Arcticibacter tournemirensis: one gene and its partner. The protein of the gene in region 1 binds, or shares a complex with, the protein of each later gene. Links are inferred from orthologs where the notes say so. Each region holds a gene or a part of one and is shown in the gene's direction. Other genes may lie near its edges.

Evidence for each region.
Region 2: the proteins of trxB (region 1) and trxA are in contact, whole or in part, in a crystal structure (PDB 1F6M), measured with the Escherichia coli proteins. The link is inferred for Arcticibacter tournemirensis from one-to-one orthologs.

The regions. Positions count from the first base shown.
Region 1 is NZ_VFPL01000001.1:3,719,329-3,722,579, reverse strand. What follows is about bases 192-3,111. They hold trxB (thioredoxin-disulfide reductase), read left to right. Parts: upstream 192-1,133; coding sequence 1,134-2,090; downstream 2,091-3,111. Other genes in these bases: BDE36_RS15660 (hypothetical protein), read left to right, coding at 3,018-3,111; BDE36_RS15665 (DUF4230 domain-containing protein), read left to right, coding at 2,330-2,923; BDE36_RS24360 (30S ribosomal protein THX), read left to right, coding at 2,172-2,294; BDE36_RS15680 (LOG family protein), read left to right, coding at 488-1,078; BDE36_RS15685 (TonB-dependent receptor), read left to right, coding at 192-460. Also shown: more of BDE36_RS15685, read left to right, coding at 1-191; more of BDE36_RS15660, read left to right, coding at 3,112-3,251.
Region 2 is NZ_VFPL01000001.1:1,155,347-1,158,591, forward strand. What follows is about bases 223-3,136. They hold trxA (thioredoxin), read left to right. Parts: upstream 223-1,476; coding sequence 1,477-1,797; downstream 1,798-3,136. Other genes in these bases: dnaE (DNA polymerase III subunit alpha), read left to right, coding at 223-1,351; BDE36_RS04850 (DUF58 domain-containing protein), read left to right, coding at 1,892-2,824; BDE36_RS04855 (sensor histidine kinase), read right to left, coding at 2,799-3,136. In the rest of the region: more of dnaE, read left to right, coding at 1-222; more of BDE36_RS04855, read right to left, coding at 3,137-3,245. UniProt on the Escherichia coli protein: Participates in various redox reactions through the reversible oxidation of its active center dithiol to a disulfide and catalyzes dithiol-disulfide exchange reactions.

The DNA.
Region 1 (3,251 bases):
CAGGGTTTACACCAATGCAAAAAATACCTATCATAACTACGGCTCTGCATTTTCGACCACTTATAATTTTTATAAGAAATACACGGTCGCCGGAAATGTAAGCTTCAATAAAATGAAGGCTAACGAGACTTCTGATATTTTCGTAACCGGTTTCAACACTCCTGAATGGTCGGCGAATGTTTCTTTTGGAAACCGCGAGATTGTCAAAAATTTAGGTTTCAGCATTGTGTACAGATGGCAGCAGTCGTTTTTGTGGGAGAGTCCGCTTGTTACCGGAGAAGTAGCTGCAGTGAACACGTTTGACGCTCAGACATCCTTCAGGATTCCAGAAAGCAAAGCTACTATCAAGGTAGGGGCCAGCAACATATTTAACAAAAAATATATACAATATGCCGGAGGCCCTACGCTTGGAGGTTTATATTATGCTGCTATCACTTTCGATGGACTGCTTACAAAATAGGATATAGCTTTTTATTACTTTTGGCGCATGGAACTGAAAAGCATATGCGTGTACTGCGGCGCCAACTTTAATGGTGATCCCAGGCTTAAAGAGGCAGTAGAGAACCTTGCTGCTGTATTTGCCGAACGGAAGATCAGGCTTGTTTATGGCGGCGGAAGCGTCGGAGTCATGGGTCTCCTTGCAGATGCAGTGCTTCAAAAGGGCGGTATAGTAACCGGTGTTATTCCACAATTTCTGATGGATAAGGAGGTTGGGCACAATAGCCTGACGGAAATGATCATCACAGAAAATATGCACCAGAGGAAGAAGAAAATGGCTGATTTATCTGATGCCTTTATTATCCTCCCCGGAGGCTTTGGGACGCTCGAAGAATTTTTTGAAGTCTTAACCTGGCTCCAGCTGGGTTTGCACAATAAAGCTATTGGCGTATTGAATGTTGCCGGCTTTTACGATCATCTGTTTGCACAAATGGATGTAATGGTAGAACAGCGTTTTTTGAAGGCTTCTAACCGCGCGCTGGTATTTAATGAAGGTAATCCTGAAGAGCTTGTGGAGAAAATGACAAAATTTGACACGGTACCGGATGAAGTATGGTTTAAAGACAGAAATCTGACCTGAACTGCTCTTGTAATGGCTGAGTTAAACTCGTAAATTTGCAGACTAAATAATTTTTATGTCCCAGGAAACAGAACATGTACAATGCCTTATCATAGGTTCAGGCCCGGCAGGATATACTGCAGCAATATATGCAGCCCGCGCAGATTTAAAACCGGTTTTATATACAGGAATTGTACCAGGAGGACAACTCACCCAAACTACTGACGTTGAGAATTTTCCGGGCTACCCTGAGGGAATAATGGGTCCGGAAATGATGGAAGACTTCAGGAAGCAGGCAGAGCGTTTTGGTACAGAGATCAGGTTTGGCTACGTTACATCTGTTGACTTTTCAGGGCCACCGCATACCGTGGTGATTGACGAGCATAAAACAATAACTGCCGATACTGTGATCATCGCTACCGGAGCTTCAGCAAAGTGGCTTGGACTGGAGAGTGAACAAAAGTATAATGGCTTTGGTGTTTCGGCCTGTGCTGTATGCGACGGCTTTTTCTTTAAAGGCGAAGAAGTTGCAATAGTCGGTGCCGGTGATACAGCTGCGGAAGAGGCTACTTATCTCGCAAAACTATGCAGCAAGGTTCATATGCTGGTAAGGCGTGACGAGTTCAGAGCTTCAAAAGCCATGCAAAACCGGGTATTGAATACTCATAATATTGAAATTCATTATAATACCGAAACAAAGGAGATCGTTGGAAACGGCCAGAACGTAACGGGTATCCGGGTTTACAATAATAAGACCACAGAGGAATCTGTAATAAACGTAAGCGGATTTTTCGTTGCTATCGGACATAAACCCAATACAGACATTTTTAAGGGATGGCTTGATATGGACGAAACTGGTTACCTGATTACCAAACCCGGTACCGCAATGACTAATATCGAAGGTGTATTTGCCTGTGGCGATGCGCAGGACAAGATTTACAGACAAGCTGTTACAGCTGCAGGGACAGGATGTATGGCAGCACTGGAAGCTGAAAGGTATCTTGCTGAAAAGGAATTTGCTGAAACTGAGTAAAGGGAAGGCCGGTTTAGGGTTTTAGTTTGTTAAAACATTTTTGGCCTTTATTCTGTTTAGTTATCACTTAAATATAAAACTATGGGAAAAGGTGATATTAAATCAAGAAGAGGAAAAATTACAAACAAGTCGTTCGGAAAGAAAAGGCCACATAAGCTTGCTAAACCGTTGGACACTGTTCAGGAAGAAAAAACTTCAAAGTAAAAGTGCCATAAAGGCACTTTTTTCGTTTTATAGATATGGCATCATCTCTTAGAATCCGTACAGCTATCATTCTTATATTTTCTGTATTCACCGTGCTGTTTCTTGTGTTTCTATTCTTTTATGTGAAGCGCGGCTTTCAGCAGACAAGAACCGAGATAAGTGAGGATGTGATGGTTGAAAAAATTACGGATATCGGTAAACTTGAACTGGTGAAGTATACAATGAAAGACGTTCTGGAGAAAAAGGAGCTGAGACTTATTTTACCTGACAAGAGGATCTTATTTGTAGCTGCAGGCGAAGTTACCGGATGTATCGACCTTAGGAAAGTAGGGAAGGAGGATATTGTAAAGTCGTCGGCCGATTCCGTTACTGTTTATCTTCCTCAACCTGAGATTTGTTATGTGAAACTTGATCATAAGCGATCGAAAGTGTATGATGTTTCGGGCGCCTGGTTTCCTGCAGATACTAAAGAGATGGTAGAAGGGATTTACAAACTGGCCGAACAACGGATATTACAAAATGCAAAGGAGATGGATATCTTAGGCAAAACACGGCAAAATGCATTTGTCATCTTTAAACCCATGCTTGAGAATATCTCAGGTAAGAAAGTTGGAATTAAGTTCAAGTGATTGGGTTAGTAGCGTGCCTGCGACTAAATTATCATAGTGATTTTATTTTCTTAAGAACCTTTCGTATTATTGATCCCTCTCAAACCATATGCAGATGAGTAAATTGATCAACTACGTAGCAGTTCTACCTTTTATTCTTTCCGTTGTCGCCTCTTGTACTTCAGTGGAGGAGAAGACCCCGCAAAAGCCGGATGTGAAGGTTGTGCTTCCCGAGCCATTCCATTTTCACAAGGCGATTGAAGTGAAACCAGGACTAACCTTTGATGTGGTAAGCTGGGGAAGAGGATCTGAGCTTGAGAGTGCCTTCCTTATTCTGCGTTCTGATTCG
Region 2 (3,245 bases), 2.6 Mb from region 1 along the record:
TGATGAGAAAAAGCTGGAAAAAATATGGACCGACTGGGAAGCTTTTGCATCGTACGCATTCAATAAATCACACTCTACCTGTTATGCCTTCGTTGCCTATCAGACTGCTTACCTTAAAGCTCATTATCCTGCCGAATACATGGCAGCGGTGCTTAATAACCAGAATAATATTGAGAAGATCTCCTTTTTTATGGAGGAGAGCCGTAAGATGGGAATTCCGGTTCTTGGTCCGGACATTAACGAATCGGGACTTAGTTTTGGTGTGAACAAAAAGGGGGAGATCCGCTTTGGTATGTCTGGGGTTAAAGGTGTTGGTGAGAAAGCAGTTGAAAGTATTATTGAGGAGCGTGAAGCGAATGGACCATATGAGAATATTAATGACTTTGCACGGAGGGTAAATTCGAGAACGGTAAATAAAAAAGTATACGAGAATCTTGTTTATAGCGGGGCTTTTGATTGTTTCGGTTATCACCGAGCTCAGTTTTTCTTTAAGCCTGATAATTCTCCGTATAATGGCATAGAACGCCTGATTAAGTATAATAACGATTACCAGAACAGCTTGAACAGCTCTCAGGCTTCGCTATTTGGAGGAACCTCAGATGCAAACATACCCGAACCTCAGATGCCGGAATGTCCCGATTGGGGACTGCTTGATAAGCTGAAGTATGAAAAGGACATGATCGGCATTTACCTTACGGGCCATCCCCTGGATAATTACAAGTTTGAGCTTGATCATTTCTGCTCACATCAGATTAAGCATCTATCTCTGATCAATAAAGCGAAAAGCGGCGAGATGGTGGCGGCTGATGCGGAAGAATTTAACAAGATAAAGAATCGCGAGATCGTTATTGGGGGGCTTGTTTCGAATGCACAACACCGGACAACAAAAACAGGCAAGCCTTTTGGTTCGATGATGCTTGAGGATTATAGCGACTCTTTTGAGATCGTGATGTTTGGAGAGGAATACGTGAAACAGAAGTTGTTTTTCGCCGATGGATATTTCCTGCAGGTTAAAGGAATGATCTGTGAACGCTTCAGGCAAAAGGACAATTGGGAGTTCAAAGTTATTCAGATCACCCTGCTTTCTGACCTCAGGGATAAGATGGCACGGTGCCTTACTATTCAGTTGCCACTACATGAACTGTCAGAAAGTTTTATTACCGAAATGGATGGCATAGTGAAGGCGAATGAAGAACAAAATATCAACAGAAACTGTCAGCTTAAATTTGCAGTGTACGATTTGGAAGAAACTATCTCGATAGAGATGCCTTCTAAAAGCCTGAAAATATTTCCCAGTAATGAATTTCTTGAACAGCTGCATCTAAAGAACCTCACTTTCAAGCTCAATTAAAGAGCCCGGTATGATCGGGCAGGCGGCAGTATATTTTTTCATTTAGCTGTCACAATGTCGCAGTTGATTTGTGGTAAGGTTATTGTATATTTAACTTTGATTCTTAACCTGTAAATTATTAAAAAATGGCTATAGAAATAACAGATGCAAACTTTGAAGAAGTGGTGCTGAAATCTGACAAACCTGTATTGGTTGACTTTTGGGCTGAATGGTGCGGACCATGCCGCATGGTAGGACCTGTTGTTGAAGAATTATCTACAGAATATGCGGGTAAGGTAGTTGTGGGAAAAGTAAACGTGGATCATAATCCAGGCGTTTCCATGAAGTTCGGAATCCGAAATATTCCTGCGTTATTATTCTTTAAGAACGGAGAAATTGTAGATAAACAGATTGGTGCTGTTCCAAAATCGGTACTTTCTGATAAATTGAGCAAGCAACTCGCATAAGTTGAGAGACAGCAATTAGTATAGGCCGGCTTTTTTTAAAGCCGGTTTTTTTGTACCTTATGTTTACTACAGGAGAATAAGTTTTATGGTTGAAATGAAAGCTACTTCATTTTTCAGGGGCTTTCCTGACGGGGGATGGGAAGTGAATCTTGAGATACTGGCACGGCAGGTAGTAGAAGGGTTTATCACAGGTCTTCATAAAAGTCCTTTTCATGGTTTCTCTGTAGAATTTGCCGAACATCGTCTTTACAATAGCGGCGAGTCTGTGAAAAATATCGACTGGAAGCTGTATGGCCGCACAGATAAGCTATTTGTTAAACGCTTTGAAGAGGAAACTAATCTTCGGTGTCAGTTGGTAATTGACATCTCATCCTCCATGTATTATCCCAGCAGTGACTATAACAAATTTATCTTCTCTGCTTGTTCTGCTGCAGCATTAATGTACCTTTTTAAGAAGCAGCGCGATGCGTTTGGTTTAAGCTGTTTCTCTGATAAGCTCGAGTTCTCATCACCTGCTAAGTCTACTACAGTTCATCAGAAATATCTTTTTGCCGAACTTGAAAGAATGATGAAGCGGGACAGTCGGGGTACGAAAACAGATGTGGTTTCGGCTTTACATGAGATTGCAGAACTGTTGCACAAAAGGTCGATGGTCATAATATTCAGCGATATGCTTGAATCTGCTGTCTCTGCTGAACGGCAATCAGCCTTATTTGGAGCGCTCCAGCATCTGAAGCATAACAAACACGAAGTGATTGTATTTAACGTTCTTGACTTTAGTCACGAAGTTAAATTCGATTTTAAAAACCGGCCCTATCGTTTTACTGATGTAGAAACGGGGGAAGAAGTTAAGCTTCATCCTTTGGAGGTTAAGGAAAAATATGTCACATCGGTTGAGATTTACCGGAAAGAACTCCAACTTAAGTGTACCCAGTATCATATAGACCTGATAGATGCTGATATTTCAGCCGGCTTCTCACAGGTGTTGCAAGCCTATCTGATTAAAAGGAGCAGGATGCGTGCGTAATAGCAATAGAGATCTCTACTGTAGTTCCTTTATTTATTTCTGAATTTATTGCTACTGATATATTGTGAAAAGCCGCAATGCTTTTTACAATAGCAAGGCCCAGCCCATTGCTTTCATTGTCGGTGGAGTTTAATTTTTCAAAACGGTTGAATGCTTTTTCTATCAGGTAAGGACTCATTCCGGCTCCCTCGTCGGTGATTGAGATATTATAATAGCCATCTGAAATTTCGTCGCTTACGGTAATGCTGCCGTTTTGTTTGTTGTATTTAATCGCGTTGTTGATAATGTTGATAAATAATGTATGAATGAGCGTCTTGTTGCCATGGAAGCTAAAGTTGTGCTGAAGTGTGTTTATAAATTGAATTTCCTTTAAAGTAATTCGATCTTCCAGATCTTCCATAACATCTGCAAGGAGAGTAGG